One region of the Streptomyces sp. NPDC048411 genome, then DNA from elsewhere that is predicted to be linked to it. Evidence: predicted binding sites of a transcription regulator. Region 1 holds the regulator's gene; the other holds the start of a gene.
The links. The regulator HrcA, encoded in region 1, represses chaperone genes, less so after heat shock. The targets are predictions, from matches to a motif close to TTNGCACTCNGNNNNNCNGAGTGCNAA.
Positions count from the first base shown of each region.

Region 1 (9,925 bases):
GCTCGCGGAGGGACGGTCACCGGGCGCGGGACGGGAGATCCTGTCGGCGGAGGACCGGCGGGTCGAGCGGATTCTGCTGGAGCTGCGGCTGGTCGACGGATGTCCGCTGTCGCTGCTGGCGCCCACCGGACTGGCAGCGGCGGGGCGCGCGGTGGAGGACGGGCTGCTGGAGGCGGCGCCTTATGCGGCGGGGCGGGCGGTGCTGACTCTGCGCGGGCGGTTGCTCGCGGATGCGGTGGTCAGGGACCTGGTGGACTGACAGGCGCGGGGGTACTGGGTGAGCCGGCGGCGGGCCTGTACCCCCGCCCGCCCCCTTTCCCGGAACCGGAGGCTCCATCTTCGGGCCCCTGGAACCCCGGGCCCCCGGACCTCGGTCGCTGGACAGGCTGAACGGCGAACCTGTGCCGTGACAGGCAAGGCTTGCCGGGAGGGGCGCTACGCCGGAGCTGTCACGAAGTCGATCAGGTGTTCAACCGAGCCCAGCAGTGCCGGCTCCAGATCCTTGTACGAGCGGACCGTCGACAGGATGCGCTGCCACGCCGCGCCCGTGTTCTCCGGCCAGCCCAGTGACCGGCACACGCCCGTCTTCCAGTCCAGGCCGCGGGGCACCATCGGCCAGGAGCCGATGCCCACCGACGCCGGCTTCACCGCCTCCCAGATGTCGATGTACGGGTGGCCCACCACCAGCACGTTCGCGTCGGTGACCTCGGCCGCGATTCTCGACTCCTTGGAGCCGGGGACCAAGTGGTCGACCAGGACGCCCAGTCGCGCATCCGGGCCGGGGGCGAACGAGCGGACGATGGACGGGAGGTCGTCGATGCCTTCCAGGTACTCCACCACCACACCCTCGATGCGCAGGTCGTCACCCCAGACCCGTTCGACCAACTCCGCGTCGTGCCGGCCCTCCACGTAGATCCGGCCCGCCCGCGCCACCCGGGCCCGCGCCCCGGGGACCGCCACGGAACCGGAGGCCGTGCGGGCGGGACGGGCCGGGCCGGTCGCCGAGGGGCGTACGAGAGTGATGACGCGGCCCTCCAGGAGGAAGCCGCGCGCTTCCATCGGGAACACCCGGTGCTTGCCGAAACGGTCCTCCAGAGTCACCGTCGGGCCCTGCGCCGTCTTCTCGCAGCGGATCACCGCACCGCAGAAGCCGGTGGAGACCTCCTCCACGACCAGATCGGGCTCGGCGGGGACCTCGGGCACGGGGGCGGACTTCTTCCAGGGCGGGGTCAGGTCCGGGTGGTAGCTGCGCATCGGACGACGATAGGAGGAAACCGGTCACGACACGCCGAAGGCGGCGGACAGCCGGTCACGTTGGGCCCGTACGAACGCCGCGTCCACGACGGCCCCGTGCCCCGGCACATACACCGCGTCCTCGCCGCCCAGTGCCAGCAGCCGGTCCAGCGCGGCCGGCCAGCGCGACGGGATCGCGTCCGGGCCCGCCTGCGGTTCGCCCGATTCCTCGACCAGGTCGCCGCAGAGGACCACGGCCGGGGAGTCGGGCACGAGGGCGACGAGGTCGTGGCCGCTGTGGGCAGGGCCCACGTTCGCCAGCAGTACCTGACGGCCGCCGCCCAGGTCGAGCGTCCATTCGCCGCACACCTGGTGATGCGGCGCCACCAGGACGTCCGCCGCCTGCGCCGCGTCCTCCTCGGACACCCCGTGGCGTACCGCGTCGGCGTACAGCTCGTCCGCACCGTTGGTGAGGAGAGCGGCCGTACCGATCGCGCCGTACACCTCCGCCCCGGCGAATGCCGCGGTGCCGAGCACATGGTCGAAATGAGGGTGGCTGAGTGCGATATGCGTCACCCTCCGGCCGGTCATGGCCTGCACCTGGGTCCGTATCTCCACACCTTCGCGCAGCGTCGATCCCGTGTCGAAGAGCAGGGCTGCCTCCGCTCCGACCACCAGTGCGACCGTGGCATCCCACCCGGGGAGCCTCCGGCGGCCCACACCGTTGCCCAGTCGCTCCCAGCCGAACTCTTCCCAAGACGCGTCCATGCGGAGACGCTATCGGCAACGACCTGCGCAGTCTCGGGGTGGCGTGGCCGGTCGCCCTTGCTAGGGCCCCACCCGACCGCCGTACACTGGCGGGGGTCGCTGGCACTCGTACGCATCGAGTGCCAGGAATCACCGGAGATCCACCAGAACCGCCGAGGAAACACAGCTGGAGGTGTGCGCCATGCTCAGCGAACGCAGACTCGAGGTGCTGCGCGCCATCGTCCAGGACTATGTCGGCACCGAGGAGCCGGTCGGCTCCAAGGCGCTCACCGAGCGGCACAAGCTGGGGGTCTCCCCGGCCACCGTCCGTAACGACATGGCTGTGCTCGAGGACGAGGGTTTCATCGCCCAGCCCCACACCAGCGCGGGTCGCATCCCGACGGACAAGGGCTACCGGCTCTTCGTCGACAAGCTCGCGGGGGTCAAGCCCCTGTCGTCGCCGGAGCGCAGGGCCATCCAGAACTTCCTCGACGGCGCGGTCGACCTCGACGATGTCGTGGGCCGCACCGTACGGCTGCTCGCGCAGTTGACCCGGCAGGTCGCCGTCGTGCAGTACCCCTCACTGACCCGGTCCACGGTTCGGCATGTGGAACTGCTGTCGCTGGCGCCCGCCCGGCTGATGCTCGTGCTGATCACGGACACCGGCCGAGTCGAACAGCGCATGATCGACTGTCCCGCGCCGTTCGGTGAGACCTCTCTTGCCGATCTGCGGGCCCGGCTCAACAGCCGGGTCGTGGGGCGCCGGTTCTCGGACGTCCCGCAACTGGTGCAGGACCTGCCGGAATCCTTCGAGAGCGAGGACCGGGGAACCGTGTCCACCGTGCTCTCCACCCTGCTCGAAACCCTTGTCGAGGAGACGGAGGAGCGGCTGATGATCGGCGGCACCTCCAACCTCACCCGCTTCGGGCACGACTTCCCTCTGATGATCCGGCCGGTGCTGGAGGCGCTGGAGGAGCAGGTCGTGCTGCTGAAGCTGCTCGGCGAGGCCAAGGACTCGGGCATGACCGTACGTATCGGGCACGAGAACGCCCACGAGGGGCTCAACTCCACGTCCGTCGTCGCGGTCGGCTACGGTTCGGGCGACGAGGCAGTCGCCAAACTCGGCGTGGTCGGACCGACCCGCATGGACTACCCCGGAACGATGGGAGCGGTACGCGCAGTGGCACGTTACGTCGGACAGATCCTGGCGGAGTCGTAAGTGGCCACCGACTACTACGCCGTTCTCGGCGTGCGCCGCGACTCCTCTCAGGACGAGATCAAGAAGGCCTTCCGGCGGCTCGCACGCGAGCTGCATCCGGACGTCAACCCCGATCCGAAGACCCAGGAGCGGTTCAAGGAGATCAACGCCGCCTACGAGGTGTTGTCGGACCCGCAGAAGAAGCAGGTCTACGACCTCGGCGGCGACCCGCTGTCCGCCTCCGGCGGCGGTGGCGCGGGCGGATTCGGACAGGGTGGCTTCGGCAACTTCTCCGACATCATGGACGCGTTCTTCGGCACGGCGTCGCAGCGCGGACCGCGGTCGCGCACCCGGCGCGGCCAGGACGCGATGATCCGGCTGGAGATCGATCTCGCCGAAGCGGCGTTCGGTACCACCAAGGACATCCAGGTCGACACGGCCGTCGTCTGTACGACCTGCAGTGGCGAGGGCGCCGCACCCGGCACCTCCGCCCAGACCTGTGACATGTGCCGCGGCCGCGGCGAGGTCTCCCAGGTCACCCGGTCGTTCCTCGGTCAGGTCATGACCTCACGGCCCTGCCCGCAGTGCCAGGGCTTCGGTACGGTCGTGCCGACCCCGTGCCCGGAGTGTGCCGGTGACGGCCGCATCCGTTCGCGGCGCACGCTCACCGTGAAGATCCCCGCCGGTGTCGACAACGGCACCCGCATCCAGCTCGCGGGCGAGGGCGAGGTCGGCCCCGGCGGCGGCCCGGCCGGCGACCTGTACGTCGAGATCCATGAGCTGCCGCACCCGGTGTTCCAGCGCCGCGGCGACGACATGCACTGCACGGTCACCATCCCCATGACGGCGGGCGCGCTCGGCACGAAGGTGCCGCTGGAGACGCTCGACGGCCTGGAGGAGGTCGACATCCGGCCGGGCACCCAGTCCGGCCAGTCGGTCCCGCTGCATGGCCGCGGCATCACGCATCTGCGGGGCGGCGGGCGCGGCGACCTGATCGTGCACGTCGAGGTGACGACCCCGTCGAAGCTGGACCCGGAGCAGGAGCGACTGCTGCGGGAGCTCGCGAAGCTGCGTGGCGAGGAGCGGCCCACCGGTCAGTTCCAGCCAGGGCAACAGGGACTCTTCTCCCGCCTGAAGGATGCGTTCAACGGCCGCTGAGGACCGTCCGTACCCCGCTGTTCCCTTGCGCCGTAGCGCCCGCCCGTCCCCGGACCGGCGGGCGCTACGGCGTTCCGCGTATACCGCTCCGGCCATGCCGTGGCTGATTCGGCAGGGTGCACCGAACGTGACACGATGCGGTCATGTCATCTGCGTTGACCGATCTCTGCCGGTATCCGATCGTGCAGGCCCCCATGGCGGGCGGTGTGTCCTGTCCGCAGCTCGTGTCGGCCGTTGCCGAAGCCGGTGGGCTCGGCTTCCTGGCCGCCGGGTACAAGACAGCGGACGGCATGTACAACGAGATCAAACAGCTGCGCGGAATGACCGGTCAGCCGTTCGGCGTCAACCTCTTCATGCCGCAGCCGAACCTCGCCGACCCGAGCGCCGTCGAGGTGTACCGGCACCAGCTCGCCGGTGAGGCCGCCTGGTACGAGACCCCGCTCGGTGACCCGGACTCCAGTGGTGACGATGGCTACGAGGCCAAACTCGCGATTCTCCTGGAGGACCCCGTTCCGGTGGTCTCCTTCACGTTCGGCTGCCCCACCCGCGACGCCCTCGACGCGCTCGCCGGAGTCGGTACGTACACCGTCGTAACGGTCACCTCGCCCGAGGAGGCCCAGGCCGCCCAGTGGGCGGGCGCCGACGCGATCTGTGTCCAGGGCGTCGAGGCGGGCGGCCATCGGTCCACCCACCGCGACGACCCGCAGACCGACGACACCGGCATCGGGCTGCTCTCCCTGGTGGCCCAGGTCCGTGAGACCGTCCAGCTGCCGCTCATCGCGTCCGGCGGCATCATGCGCGGCTCCCAGATCGCGGCGGTCGTCGCGGCGGGCGCGGAGGCGGCGCAGCTCGGCACGGCATTCCTGGTCTGTCCCGAGTCCGGCGCCCATCTGCTGCACAAGCAGGCGCTGACCAACCCGCTGTTCGTACGGACGGCCCTGACCCGGGCGTTCTCCGGACGCCCCGCCCGCGGCCTCGTCAACCGCTTCGTGCGCGAGCACGGTCCGTACGCCCCCGCCGCCTACCCGCAGGTGCACCATGTCACCAGCGGGCTGCGCAAGGCCGCGGCCAGGGCCGGGGATGCGCAGGGCATGGCCCTGTGGGCGGGCCAGGGCCACCGCATGGCACGCGAGTTGCCGGCCGGCCGGCTGGTCGAGCTGCTCGCCGAAGAACTGGACGCCGCGCACGCGGCACCGAGCACAAGGAGCACGCAGTGACCGCACCGGTCTTCGTCGTCGAACAGGTCCCCGCCGGGCCCGAGTTCGTCCTGGACGGTCCTGAGGGGCGGCACGCCGTTTCGGTCAAGCGGCTGCGGGCCGGTGAGGACGTCGTCCTGACGGACGGACACGGCCGGTGGACGGAAGGGGTCGTGCGGGCCGCCGAGGGCAAGGACCGGCTGGTGGTGACGGACCTCTGCACGGTCCACGAGGAGCCCCGTCCCACACCCCGCATCACCGTGGTCCAGGCGCTCCCCAAGGGTGACCGCGGCGAGGTCGCCGTCGAGACGATGACGGAGACGGGCGTCGACGCGATCGTGCCGTGGCAGGCTTCGCGCTGCATCACCCAGTGGAAGGGCGACCGCGGTCTCAAGGCCCTCGCGAAGTGGCGCAACACGGCTCGCGAGGCGGGCAAGCAATCGCGCCGGGTGCGATTCCCGGAGGTGACGGACGCACTGACGACCAAACAGGTTGCCGCACTTCTGGCCACAGCCGACTTCGCGGCCGTCCTGCACGAGGACCGGGGGTACGACAGCGAGCCGCTGGCCACCGTCGGACTGCCCGCAGGGGGCGAGATCGTCCTGGTCGTGGGCCCCGAGGGCGGTGTGGCGCCCGAGGAACTAGCGGCCTTCGCCGAGGCGGGTGCCCGGACCTGCCGGCTCGGCCGGAGCGTCCTGCGCACCTCGACGGCGGGCACCGCGGCGACGGCACTGCTGCTGGGGCGCACCGGCCGTTGGGCGTAACCGCCGTATACAACACGTCCGGTGTGGCTGCAAGAGGTCTACCGCACCGCGGGGAAGTGGTGGGACCCTGCCACGTATGGGGACATTGAGGGCATTGAGTCCATGGGGTCGCGGCCGGACCCATCGCATTCCGGCCGTACTGTGCCTCGTCGGTGCGGCGGCTGCGGGGGCCGTCGCCTGCGAGCCGATCGACGGGCTGAACACCGCGTCCGTCGCCCTGACCACCGACCGGACCGGCACCGCGGCGCTGGAGCGCAAAGGGGTCGATGTGCAGTGGCTGAACTGCACGGCCGAGGTCGAGGGCGGCGGTAAGACGCCGTCCTCGCCCTCGCGCTCCGCGTCCGTGCGGCAGGTGGCGCACGTCGACTGCCGCGGCCGGACCGTCGGCGGAAAGGACATCACCCTCGTCGGCAAGGTCACGAAGGAGGTCAGCGGGCTTTGTGTACGGGGGGACTTGACCGGGAAGGTCGGCGGCAGGACCGTCCTGCGGGCCGATGTACTCGGCAACTGTCACGCCGCCCCCTCGACCGGCGGCGTGACACCGCCGACGGGCGGTGGAAAAGGCGGTGGTGGTGGCCGTGCCCGGCCGACCGTCACGGTGACCGTCACGGTGACCGGATATCCGCAGGGCAAGTGAGTGGGTTCGACACGCGGGCAGAGGGGCGGACTCCGGCCAACCCCGTTCCCCGGAGCACGACCGCAGCCTAGGGTGATCGATGTGACACAGCCTGCCTATCTCCGGTACCCCCATGTCCAGGGCGAATTGATCGCCTTCACCGCCGAGGACGATGTCTGGCTGGCGCCGCTCGACGGCGGCCGGGCCTGGCGGGTCAGCGCCGACAACCGGCCCGTCCGCCAGCCACACATATCGCCCGACGGCACCCACGTCGCCTGGACATCCACCCGGGACGGCGCCCCCGAGGTGCACCTCGCCCCCGTCGACGGAGGCCCTTCGAAGCGGCTGACCTACTGGGGCGACGCGCGGACCACCGTGCGCGGCTGGACCCCCGAGGGCGACGTCCTGGTCACCAGCACCCAGGGGCAGGTGTCGCTGCGCCGAAGCTGGGCCCGGGCCGTCCCGGTCGACGGCGGACCCGCGCGGACCCTGCCGTACGGACCGGTCGGCTCCCTCGCGTACGGACCCGGCGGCCGGGTCCTGCTGCTCTCCGCCACCATGGGGCGCGAGGCCGCCACCTGGAAGCGTTACCGGGGCGGCACGGCGGGCAAGTTGTGGCTCGCGCAAGCACCCGGGGAAGGCCAGGGGCCGGACGGCGTCGCGGACTTCGTACGGATCCACGAGGGCCTCGACGGCAACATCGAATGCCCGATGTGGGTAGGCGACCGTCTCGCCTTCCTCTCCGACCACGAAGGCGTCGGCGCGCTCTACTCCTCGCTCCCCGACGGCTCCGACCTGCGCCGGCACACCGAGGCCGAGGGCTTCTACGCCCGCCACGCGACGACCGACGGCACCCGCGTCAGCTACGCCTCGGCCGGTGAGCTGTGGCTGCTCGACGACCTGGAAGGCGCCGGTCCCCGGCGTCTCGACATCCGCCTCGGCGGCCAGCGCGCCGACCTCCAGCCGCACTCCGTGCACGCCGGGAGCCACCTCGACTCGGCGTCCCCGGACCGTACCGGCCGCGGCAGTGCCGTCGGGACGCGCGGCGCCGTCCACTGGGTCACCCACCGCGAGGGCCCGGCCCGCGCACTGGCCGTCGAACCCGGGGTACGGGCCAGACTGCCCCGTACCTTCCAGGCCGACGGCGATCAGCACGTCGTCTGGGTCACCGACGCGGAGGGCGACGACGCCCTGGAGTGCGCACCCGCCACCGGAACCGCTCCGGGCACCGCACCGCGCCGGCTGGCCGCCGGCCGGCTCGGCAGGGTGCTCGACCTGGCGGTGGCCGCCGACGGCAGCCGGTTCGCCGTCGCCTCGCACGACGGCCGGATCCTGATCGTCGAGCGGGAGAGCGGCGAGGTCCACGAGGTCGACCGCAGCGAACACGGCGACGTCTCCGGACTCGTCTTCTCGCCGGACTCGGCATGGCTCGCCTGGTCCCACCCCGGGCCCGAGCCGCTGCGCCAGCTCAAGCTCGCGCACCTCGCCGATCTGTCGGTCGCCGAGGCCACGCCGCTCCGCTTCCGGGACTACGCCCCCGCGTTCACCGTCGACGGCAAGCACCTCGCCTTCCTCTCCGAGCGGGCCTTCGACCCGATCTACGACGCGCATGTCTTCGACCTGGCCTTCGTCGGCGCCTGCCGCCCGCACCTGCTGACGCTCGCCGCCACCACGCCCTCCCCGTTCGGGCCGCAGCGCCACGGCCGCCCGACCGAGAAGGAGAAGAGCTCCGGCGACGGCGACCAGGACAACCCCACCGCGCTGCCCGTCACCCGGATCGATCTCGACGGGCTCGCCGACCGGATCGTGCCGCTGCCCGTCGAGGCCGCCCGCTACTCCTCGCTGCGCGCGGCGAAGGACGGACTGCTGTGGCTGCGGCACCCGGTGACGGGCGTGCTCGGTACGGCAGCGGCGACGCCGGACTCCCGGGGACCGGAGACCGTCCTGGAGCGGTACGACCTGGAGAAGCTGCACAGCGACGAACTCGCCTCCGACGTCAGCCGGTTCGCCGTCAGCGGCGACGGCAAGCGGCTGGTCCTGCACACCCGGGGCAAGCTGCGCGTCGTACCCGCCGACAGCCGTGTCCCGGCGGGCTCCGACGACGACCACGACGGCGGCAGCGACAACAGCGTCACCGTCGACCTCTCCCGGATCCGCCGGACGGTCGAACCGGCCGCCGAATGGCGTCAGATGTACGACGAGGCCGGCCGCATCATGCGCGACAACTTCTGGCGGCCCGACATGGACGGCGTCGACTGGGGCGGCGTCCTCGACCGCTACCGGCCGGTGCTGGCGCGCGTCGCCACCCATGACGACCTCGTCGACCTTCTCTGGGAGGTGCAGGGAGAGCTCGGCACCTCGCACGCGTATGTGACGCCGCCGGGCGGCCGGAACGACGACACAAGTCGGCAGGGGCTGCTCGGGGCCGACATCTCCCGCACGGACGAAGGCCATTGGCGTATCGACCGGATCCTGCCGTCCGAGACGTCCGACCCGGCAGCCCGCTCACCGCTCGCCGCGCCCGGCGTCGCGGTCCGCGCCGGGGACGCGATCCTCGCCGTCGACGGTCAGGCGGTCGACCCCCTGACCGGGCCCGGGCCGCTGCTCACCGGATCGGCGGGCAAGCCGGTCGAGCTGACCGTCTCGCCGGCGGACGGCGGCAACCTGCGTCATGTCGTCGTCGTACCGACCGCGGACGAGGAGGCGCTGCGGTACCACGCGTGGGTGGCGGACCGGCGGGCGTACGTGCACGAGCAGTCCGGCGGACGCCTCGGCTACCTCCACGTCCCCGACATGGTCGGCTCCGGCTGGGCGCAGCTCCACCGGGACCTGCGGGTCGAAGTGGCCCGTGAGGGGCTGGTGGTGGACGTACGGGAGAACCGGGGCGGTCACACGTCGCAGCTGATCGTGGAGAAGCTGGCCCGCCGCATCGTCGGCTGGGACCTGCCACGCGGCATGCAGCCGTACAGCTACCCCTTGGACGCGCCGCGCGGTCCGGTGGTGGCCGTGGCGA
Region 1 is NZ_JBEZKL010000018.1:76,318-86,242, forward strand. It holds gene hemW (radical SAM family heme chaperone HemW) at 1-259, shown strand, start outside; gene AB0915_RS09875 (DUF3097 domain-containing protein) at 436-1,254, opposite strand; gene AB0915_RS09880 (MBL fold metallo-hydrolase) at 1,279-2,001, opposite strand; gene hrcA (heat-inducible transcriptional repressor HrcA) at 2,183-3,199, shown strand; gene dnaJ (molecular chaperone DnaJ) at 3,200-4,336, shown strand; gene AB0915_RS09895 (nitronate monooxygenase) at 4,480-5,553, shown strand; gene AB0915_RS09900 (16S rRNA (uracil(1498)-N(3))-methyltransferase) at 5,550-6,296, shown strand; gene AB0915_RS09905 (hypothetical protein) at 6,391-6,933, shown strand; gene AB0915_RS09910 (PDZ domain-containing protein) at 7,015-9,925, shown strand, end outside.

Region 2 (9,925 bases), on a different contig from region 1:
GCCAGCGACGCGGCCGTGCTCCGTGGCACGGACAGCACGACCAGCGCGCCGCCCGCCGCAGGACCTTCCGCGGGATCCTCGGCCCAGCCGTCGGCCGGCCGCCGCGGCACCGCCGCCACCCGGGCCCCCTTCGCCACCACCCTGGCATCGGTTCCGGCGCCCCCGGCCGCGATCACATCGACGCGGTCGCCGGGGCGCAGCAGCCGGACGGTTGCCGCATCCGCGATCCGGACCGGTGCCGACACCAGCGGAACCGGCCGTCGCTTCCCTCCCGGCCCGGCACCTGCCGCGCCCCCGGCACCGCCCGGCGCCTCACCGCTGCCCAGTCCTGCGGCCGTCAGCGCCGCGGCCGTCAGCGCCAGCCCGGCCGCCATCGCGCGACGCTGCCGCCACATCGCACGCCGCAGCCGACGCCCCCCGCCCCCGCGCACCCGTAACGGCGCGAACGAGGGCACCCCGCAAGGCGCGGGCGCTGACACCGGCGGCCCCGGGACGGACGGGCGTACATGAGACGAGGAAGAGGTCGCAGAAGCGGGCGGGAACATGGCCAACACCACCAGTCGTGAGGAGCGCGGAGTCCGGACGAACGCCGACGCCCCTCACCCTCCGCCTTCCGCGAGATTCCCGCTGAGCCCTGTGGACAGCCCCCACGATGTGGACAACTCCGTCACCCGCCCGCCACCGGGGCACCCGCCTAAGGCAGTTCGAGCCCCGTCTCGATCCCGTCCAGCGCCTTCGCACAGGGACAGTGACGATCCCCCTCGGCGGGCAGCGCGGTCACCGCGTCGAAGAGCACCGCCCGCAGCCGGTCCACGTTGGCGGCGAACACCTTCAGCACCTCCTCGTGGGAGACGCCCTCGCCTGCCTCGGCACCCGCGTCCAGGTCCGTCACCAGCGTCATCGTCGTGTAGCAGAGCCCCAGTTCGCGGGCGAGCACGGCCTCCGGGTGCCCGGTCATCCCGACCACGGACCAGCCCATCGCCGCGTGCCAGCGCGATTCGGCCCGGGTCGAGAAGCGCGGCCCCTCGACGACGACGAGCGTGCCGCCGTCCACCGGCTCCCAACCCCTGCCGCGGGCCGACGCCAGCGCGACCTTGCGCCCCTCGGGGCAGTACGGGTCGGCGAAGCCCAGGTGCACCACGTTCGGCGCCACACCGTCCGCCCGGGTCTCTCCGTCGTAATACGTCTGCGTACGGGCCTTGGTGCGGTCCACCATCTGGTCCGGTACGAGCAGCGTTCCCGGTCCGTACTCCGGGCGCAGCCCACCGACCGCGCACGGGCCGAGCACCTGACGTACGCCGACGGACCGCAGCGCCCACAGGTTGGCGCGGTAGTTGATGCGGTGCGGCGGCACATGGTGGCCGCGTCCGTGGCGGGGGAGGAAGGCGACCCGGCGGCCGCCGATCTCGCCGAGGAAGAGGGAATCACTCGGCTGTCCGTACGGGGTGTCCACGCGAACCTCGGTGACGTCCTCCAGGAAGGAGTACAAGCCCGAGCCGCCGATGACACCGATCTCTGCGTTCACCATGCGATCACACTAGCGGGGCCGTAAATGCCCGGGGCCCCGCCGATCGGATCGGCAGGGCCCTCGGATGAAGTGTGAAGCTGCGTACCTCGGCTCAGGCGGCCGACGTACCGCTCGACGACGACGCGGAGGACGACGACGAGGAAGAGGAGGAAGCGGTGGACGACGACGCGGACGACTTCGAGTCCGACCCCGTCGAAGAAGACGAAGCGGAACCGGATGCCTTCGCGGACGAAGACGACGGCGTGCTGCTCGACGACGATCCGCGGCTGTCGTTCCGGTAGAAACCGGAACCCTTGAAGACAATGCCGACGGCCGAGAACACCTTCTTCAGGCGTCCTTCGCAGTTCGGGCACACGGTCAGAGCGTCATCGGTAAACTTCTGCACCGCCTCGAGGCCCTCGCCACATTCGGTGCACTGGTACTGATAGGTCGGCACTTGTCTTCCTCCTGGCACTCTCACTCGATGAGTGCTAACGATCCTCAATGGTAGCTGCTACGGGCCGCTGTTTGCAGTAACGTCTGTCACCTGCCTGAAGGGCAGCGGTCAAGGCTTGGCCGTCGCGAGGGCCGCTGGCCTGAGCGAAAAGCTGCCACATATGTAGCGCAGGAATCACACTCACGTATTCCGCTGAGCGAGCGCATGAATCGTCACTTTCCGGCCGCGACAGGGTCGCGGTGAACCGAGCCACGTGCAGCCATGATGGTCGCGCGGGCCGGTGTCAGCCGCGAACGCAGCGTCACCAGGGTCACGAGTGCCAGCGCGGTCCCCACCAGCGGCACCACGAAGCCGGTGCTCGCGCCGTGGGCGTCCGCGAGCCGTCCGGCGACCGTCACCGCAGCCGCCTGGCCGAGCGCGATCGAGCCCGTCAGCCAGGTGAACGCCTCGGTCCGCGAGGACGCCGGAACCAGCGTCTCGACCAGCGTGTATCCGCTGATCAGCGCGGGTGCGATGGAGAGCCCGACGAGCAGCCCGAGCCCGGCCAGCAGCGGCACGGAGTGCACCGCCCACAGCCCCGAAGCAGTCAGGGTCAGCGCCGCGTACCCGGCGATCAGCCTGCGCCGCGGTCCGCTCTTCCAGGCGATGGCGCCGCAGGCGATCCCGGCCAGCATGTTGCCGGCCGCGAAGATCCCGTACAGCAGGCCGTTCGCGCCGGGCCGGCCGATCTCCTCGGTGAACGCGGTCAGCGAGACCTGCATGCCGCCGAACACCGCGCCGATCCCGAGGAAGGCCACCGCGAGCACCCGTACGCCCGGCACGGACAGAGCGGAGACGCGTTGTTCGGAGGCGCCGGCCGCGGCGGCGCGGACCGCGGGCTGGGTGCGGTGCTGCGCCGCGAAGAACAGCCCGCCCACCAGCGTCAGCGCGGCTTCCGCGATCAGCCCGGCCGCCGGGTGCACACCAGTGCACAGCGCGGTGGCGAGGACCGGCCCGATGACGAAGGTGAACTCGTCCGTCACCGACTCGAAGGCGGCGGCGGTCGGCATCAGCGGCGAGGCCTTCCGGCCCGGTGCCGCGCCCAGCAGGGCGGCCCAGCGGGCCCGCACCATGGGCCCGATCTGGGGGACGGATGCACCCGTCGGCACGGCGGCCAGGAACAGCAGCCACAGCGGCGCGTCCGCCAGGGCGAGTGCGGTCAGTGCCGATACGGACGCGGCGTGCACGAGGACGCCCGGGATCAGTACGGCGCGCTGGCCGATGCGGTCGGCGAGCCTGCCGCTCTGGGGTGCGAACAGCGCCATGGAGACGCCGGTGACAGCGGCGACGGCACCCGCGCTGCCGTACGAACCGGTGGTGTGCTGCACCAGCAGGACGATGCCGATGGTCAGCATCGCGAAGGGCTGCCGTGCGGCGAAGCCCGGAAGGAAGAAGGTCCACGCACCGGGGGTGCGCAACAGTTGCCCGTAACCGGGGCGGTCGGAGACCGTGGACGCCACGGTCCATGCCTTTCTGCCGCCTGGTAGCGGTGCCCCCGCCGGTCCGCACCTTGTGGGTGCCGGTCCCGTACGGGGGCTGCCGAGAGCTGTCCTCTTCGCGCGGAACTGCGGTAGATGCCGGGCGCTCGCTGCAGAGGCGGAGGACGCCACGACCGCCATACGGTCGCGCCAGCTCTGCGTCAGGCAGAGTTGGTCGATCAGGTTTCCTTCATGCTACAGGCAGGAGCCTGCCTGCCTGCGATGGTGCGCAGACTCCTGGTCGTGCGCCTCGGGTGGTCAGTGATGGGCCCTCGCGCCGCTGCCGGTCCCTCTGCTGCGCCCGTCGGTCCCCAGCCAACTGGCCAGCTTGCCGCCCTCGCCGACTGCGCGCAGCCGCGACTCCGCCGCGTCGCGTACCGGATCGGTCGCGACGACCAGCAGTTCGTCCCCGTGCCGCAGCACCGTCGACGGCGCGGGGACGAAGCTCTTGCCTTCCCGTACGACCAGGGTGACTGCGGCGCCGGCGGGCAGTCGCAGTTCGGAGACCTCCACGCCGTGCATCTTCGACCTGGCGGGGATCGCCACCGACAGCAGATGACCGCGCAGCCGTTCCAGCGGCGCCGACTCGATGCCCAGGTCGGCGGCCTCGGACGGGTCCTCGGCGATCTTCAGGGCCTTCGCCAACCAGGGCAGCGTCGGTCCCTGGATCAGGGTGTATACGACGACGAGCACGAAGACGATGTTGAAGACCCGGGTGGAGCCTTCGATCCCGGACACCATCGGAATGGTCGCCAGGATGATGGGTACGGCGCCGCGCAGCCCCGCCCATGACATGAGGGCCTTCTCCTGCCAGGACATCCGGAACGGGATCAGGGAGATGAAGACCTCCATCGGGCGCGCCACCACGGTCAGCACCAGACCCACGACGACCGCGGGCCAGAAGTCGTCGAGCAGATCGTGCGGCGTGACAAGCAGACCGAGCACGACGAACATGCCGATCTGGGCCAGCCAGCCGAGTCCGTCGGCGAAGCCGCGGGTGGCCGGCCAGTGCGGCAGCTTGGCGTTGCCGAGGATCATCGCGGCCAGATAGACGGCGAGGAAGCCACTGCCATGGGCCATGGCGCCCGCCGCGTACGCGGCCACGGCGATCGCCATCACCGCGATCGGGTAGAGACCGGACGCGGGCAGGGCCACACGACGCAGTCCGAACGAGCCGAGCCAGCCGACGGTGATGCCGACGGCCGCGCCGATCGCGAGTTCCAGAGCTATCTCGCCGACCAGGACGTACCAGCTGTCGATCGGCCCCTTGGTCGAGAAGGCCACTACCAGGATCACCACGGGGGCGTCGTTGAAGCCGGACTCGGCCTCCAGTACGCCGGTCACGCGGGCCGGCAGCGGCACCTTGCGCAGCACGGAGAAGACGGCTGCGGCGTCCGTCGACGAGACGACCGCGCCGATGATCAGCGCCTGCCGCCAGTCCAGGCCGACCAGGTAGTGCGCCCCTGCCGCGGTGACGCCCACGCTCACCGCGACGCCGACGGTCGACAGCATCGCGGCGGCGGGCAGCGCCGGCTTGATCTCCTTCCACTTCGTACCGAGGCCGCCCTCGGCCAGGATCACGACAAGGGCCGCATAGCCGAACATTTGGGTCAGTTCGGCATTGCTGAACTTGACGTGGAAGATCCCGTCCTGCCCTATGGCGATCCCGATGCCGAGATACAGGAGCAGGCTGGGGAGCCCGCTGCGGGACGAGATGCGCACCGCCGCGACGGCGACGAGCAGCACGAGCGAGCAGACGAGCAGGAGTTCGTTGAGCGCGTGGACAGTCAGTGGCCGTTCCTTCCCTGCGTACACCTGCCGAATCGTCTTCCGGCGGCCGGTACTTCGTTACCTTACCTAATCTTTAACGTTTTCTTGACGGCTTCGAGCGTTCGTTTGATCGCTCCTCGATTCGATGCATCCCGATACCGCGTCGGAGCCGCTTCGGTGCTGCGCCTATGGTTGCTCCTGCACTCCCAGGACCACCCTGCCCCTCGAAGGACAGCGATGCCCGCCAACACAACCGCCTCTTCCGGCTCTTCCGGTTCCGCCGGTGGGAAGACCGGCAAGAAGAAGGGGCGACGCGCCCGCCTGATCGTGATCGTCCTGGTGCTGGCGCTTGTCGCGGGTATCGGCTACGGCGCGTTCTGGTCCGTGACCACCGTGCGGGCCTCGTACCCGCAGACGAACGGCTCCATCAAGATCGACGGCCTCGCCGGCAATGTCGACGTCAGGCGCGACAGCTACGGGATCCCGCAGCTCTACGCGGACTCCGACGCCGACCTGTTCCGCGCCCAGGGCTTCGTGCAGGCGCAGGACCGCTTCTGGGAGATGGACGTCCGCCGTCATATGACGGCCGGCCGGCTCTCCGAGATGTTCGGCTCCGGGCAGGTCGACACGGACGCCTTCCTGCGCACGCTGGGCTGGCGCAAGGTCGCGCAGGAGGAGTACGACACCGTCCTGTCCGCGGACACCAAGAAGAACCTCCAGGCGTACGCGGACGGCGTGAACGCCTACCTCAAGGGGCGCGACGGCAAGGACATCTCCGTCGAGTACGCCGCGCTCGGCCTCACCAACGACTACAAGCCGACCAAGTGGACCCCGGTCGACTCGGTCGCCTGGCTCAAGGCGATGGCCTGGGACCTGCGCGGCAACATGCAGGACGAGATCGACCGCTCGCTGATGACCAGCAGGCTCAGCAAGAAGCAGATCAAGGACCTGTACCCGGCGTACCCGTACGACAAGCACGACCCGATCGTCAGCGAGGGCGCGATCTCGCCGGTCACCGGCACGTTCGACCCGAAGTCGACGCCGACCTCCGGTATCGGCGCGAACACCGTGCAGGGTGCCACCGAGGGGGTGAACACCCAGCTCGCCTCGCTCTCCGACACCCTCGACCGGATCCCCGCGCTGCTCGGCCCGAACGGCAACGGCATCGGCTCCAACTCCTGGGTGGTCTCCGGCACATACACGACGACCGGCAAGCCGCTGCTCGCCAACGACCCGCACCTGGCGCCGCAGCTGCCCTCGCTCTGGTACCAGATGGGGCTGCACTGCCGGGAGATCAAGCCCACCTGTCAGTACGACACCGCCGGGTACACCTTCTCCGGCATGCCGGGCGTGATAATCGGTCACAACCAGGACATCGCCTGGGGGTTCACCAACCTCGGCGCCGACGTCACCGACCTCTTCCTGGAGAAGGTCTCCGGCGACGGCTACCAGTACGACGGCAAGGTGAAGCCGTTCGTCACCCGTGAGGAGACCATCAAGGTCGCGGGCGGCGCGAGCCGGCACATCACCGTGCGCGAGACCAACAACGGTCCGCTGGTCTCCGACCGCAGCAGCGAGCTGGAGAAGGTCGGCCAGAAGGCCCCCGTCGCCAACGCCGCGCCGGACCGCGCCGACGGTTACGCGGTCGCCCTGAAGTGGACCGCACTGGAACCCGGCCACTCCATGGACGCAGTCTTCGAGCTCAACCGCGCCAAGGACTTCACCACCTTCCGCGCGGCTGCCAAGCACTTCGAGGTGCCCTCGCAGAACCTCATCTACGCGGACAACAAGGGCAACATCGGGTACCAGGCCCCCGGCAAGATCCCGGTCCGCAAGAAGGGCGACGGCACGATGCCGAGCCCCGGCTGGACCTCGCAGTACGGCTGGGAGAAGGACCCGATCCCGTTCGACCGGCTGCCGTACGAGTACAACCCGAAGCGCGGCTACATCGTCACCGCCAACCAGGCCGTCATCGACGAGACATACCCCCACCTGCTCACCAAGGACTGGGGCTACGGCACCCGCAGTCAGCGGATCAACGACCTCATCGCGTCGAAGATCAAGGGCGGCGAGAAGATCTCGACCGAAGACATGCAGAAGATGCAGATGGACAACACCAGCGAGATCGCCGCGCGGCTGGTGCCCGAACTGATGAAGATCAAGGTCTCCGACACGAGCGTGCGCGAGGCGCAGAAGCTCCTGGAGGGCTGGGACTACACCCAGGAGCCCGACTCGGCGGCCGCCGCGTACTTCAACGCGGTCTGGCGCAACATCCTGAAGCTGGCCTTCGGCGACAAGCTGCCCAAGGAGATGCGGGTCAAGGGTGAATGCCTCACCGTGCTCCCGGCCGACAGCACGGGCCCGGTCGACGAGCAGGACAAGCCGGTACGCGAATGCGGTCAGCGCGACGCGGACTCGGCGCAGCCGGACGGCGGCGACCGCTGGTACCAGGTGGTCGCCAACCTCATGGACGACGAGAACAACGACTGGTGGAAGGCGCCGGAGAACCGCAGGGACAACGCGACCGAGAACCGTGACGAGCTCTTCGCCCGCGCCATGAAGGACGCCCGCTGGGAGCTGACCGCCAAGCTCGGCAAGGACATCTCCACCTGGAGCTGGGGCCGGCTGCACCAGCTGACCCTGAAGAACCAGACCCTCGGTACCGAAGGCCCCGATCTGCTCCAGCGGGCCCTCAACCGCGGCCCGTGGAACCTGGGCGGCGGCGAGGCCGCGGTCAACGCCAGCGGCTGGAACGCGGCGGGCGGCTACGAGGTCATCTGGGTCCCGTCGATGCGCATGGTCGTCAACGTGGGGGACTGGGACAAGTCCCGCTGGATCAACCTCACCGGTGCGTCCGGTCACGCGTTCAGCGCGCACTACACCGATCAGACCGACAAGTGGGCCAACGGAGATCTGCTCGACTGGTCCTTCGGGACGAACGCCGTGGCCAAGTCGACGAAGGACACGCTGACGCTCAAGCCGTCGTAGGGCGGCGGACCCGGCACCGCGGGGTCCGGGCCGACGGGCCCGGCGCGGTGCCGGCCGGGCTCACGGCCTCCCCCACTCCCTATCGCGGGGGAGGCCGTCACTCGGTGAAGCGCCGCGTTCCGGCCGGCGTCACCACGGCGTCCACGGGGTGGTCGTGCGGTTCCACGGGAACCGTCGCGACCACCTCGTTGTCATAGAGCAGGACGATCAGCGCGGGGTGCGCCCCCGCGGCCGCGAGCCGGGCCAGCACCCGGTCGTACGAACCGCCGCCCCGGCCGAGCCGCATCCCGCGTCCGTCCACCGCGAGGCCCGGCAGCAGGACCGCGTCCGCGTCGAGGACGGCGTCGGGTCCGAGCCGTGGACCGTCCGGCTCCAGCAGCCCGCGGCCCGCCGGGCGGAGGTGGCCGGCACCTTCGTAAGGCGCCCAGTCCAGATCGTTGTCCGGGAGGAGCACCGGCAGCAGTACCTGGACGCCCCGCGCGCGCAGCGCGTCCAGCAGCGCGCGGGTTCCCGGTTCACTCCCGACCGAGACATAGGCGGCGACGGTACGGGCCCCGGCCAGCTCGGTGAGACCGACTGCGCCCCGGGACAGAACCATCGCGGCATTTTCGACGTCTTCGCTGGTCAGGAGGGATCGCGAGGCGAGTAGTTGACGCCTGAGCGAGGCCTTTCCGGACATGTCGGTGTTCAACGCGCACCTGCAAATCTCTCGTATGTGCATATAGAAGTACAAAGTTAATCGGAGGCTCATCTGTCGCCCGCGCTCACCGGTTATGGTTGCGCGCATGACTCAGTTGCACCCCAGGATCAGCAAGGCTGTCATTCCGGCCGCGGGACTCGGTACCCGCTTCCTGCCGGCCACCAAAGCCACTCCCAAAGAGATGCTGCCTGTGGTCGACAAGCCCGCTATCCAGTACGTCGTCGAGGAGGCGGTGGCGGCCGGTCTCTCCGACGTACTCATGATCACGGGCCGCAACAAGCGTCCGCTCGAGGACCACTTCGACCGCAACTACGAGCTGGAGTCGGCGCTCACCCGGAAGGGAGACGCCGACCGGCTCCAGAAGGTCCAGGAGTCGAGCGACCTCGCCACCATGCACTACGTCCGCCAGGGCGACCCGCGCGGCCTCGGCCATGCCGTGCTGTGCGCCGCACCGCACGTCGGCGACCAGCCGTTCGCCGTTCTCCTCGGCGACGACCTGATCGATCCGCGGGACCCGCTGCTCGCCCGCATGGTCGAGATCCAGGAGCGCGAGGGCGGCAGCGTCGTCGCACTGATGGAGGTCGAGCCGGAGCAGATCCATCTGTACGGCTGCGCGGACGTCGACACCACCGTCGAGGGCGATGTCGTCAGGGTCACCGGCCTGGTCGAGAAGCCCGAAGCGGCCGATGCGCCCAGCAATCTCGCCATCATCGGGCGCTACGTCCTTGACCCCGCCGTCTTCGACATACTGCGCAAAACCGAGCCGGGTCGCGGGGGCGAGATCCAGCTCACCGACGCGCTGCAGCTGCTCGCCGCGGACGAGAAGATCGGCGGCCCGGTGCACGGTGTCGTCTTCAAGGGACGCCGCTATGACACCGGCGACCGGAGCGACTATCTGCGTGCCATTGTCAGACTCGCGTGCGAACGTGAAGACTTGGGACCGGAGTTCCGGACCTGGCTCCGCAGGTATGTCACCGAGGAGATGT
Region 2 is NZ_JBEZKL010000023.1:63,977-73,901, reverse strand. It holds gene AB0915_RS11720 (RcpC/CpaB family pilus assembly protein) at 1-545, opposite strand, end outside; gene AB0915_RS11715 (S-methyl-5'-thioadenosine phosphorylase) at 695-1,528, opposite strand; gene AB0915_RS11710 (FmdB family zinc ribbon protein) at 1,620-1,964, opposite strand; gene AB0915_RS11705 (MFS transporter) at 2,177-3,463, opposite strand; gene AB0915_RS11700 (potassium/proton antiporter) at 3,740-5,227, opposite strand; gene AB0915_RS11695 (penicillin acylase family protein) at 5,489-8,239, shown strand; gene AB0915_RS11690 (5-formyltetrahydrofolate cyclo-ligase) at 8,337-8,930, opposite strand; gene galU (UTP--glucose-1-phosphate uridylyltransferase GalU) at 9,025-9,925, shown strand, end outside.
Region 2: AB0915_RS11710 (FmdB family zinc ribbon protein) is a predicted target of HrcA. The motif match lies at 1,976-2,002, and genes of this name have one in related genera.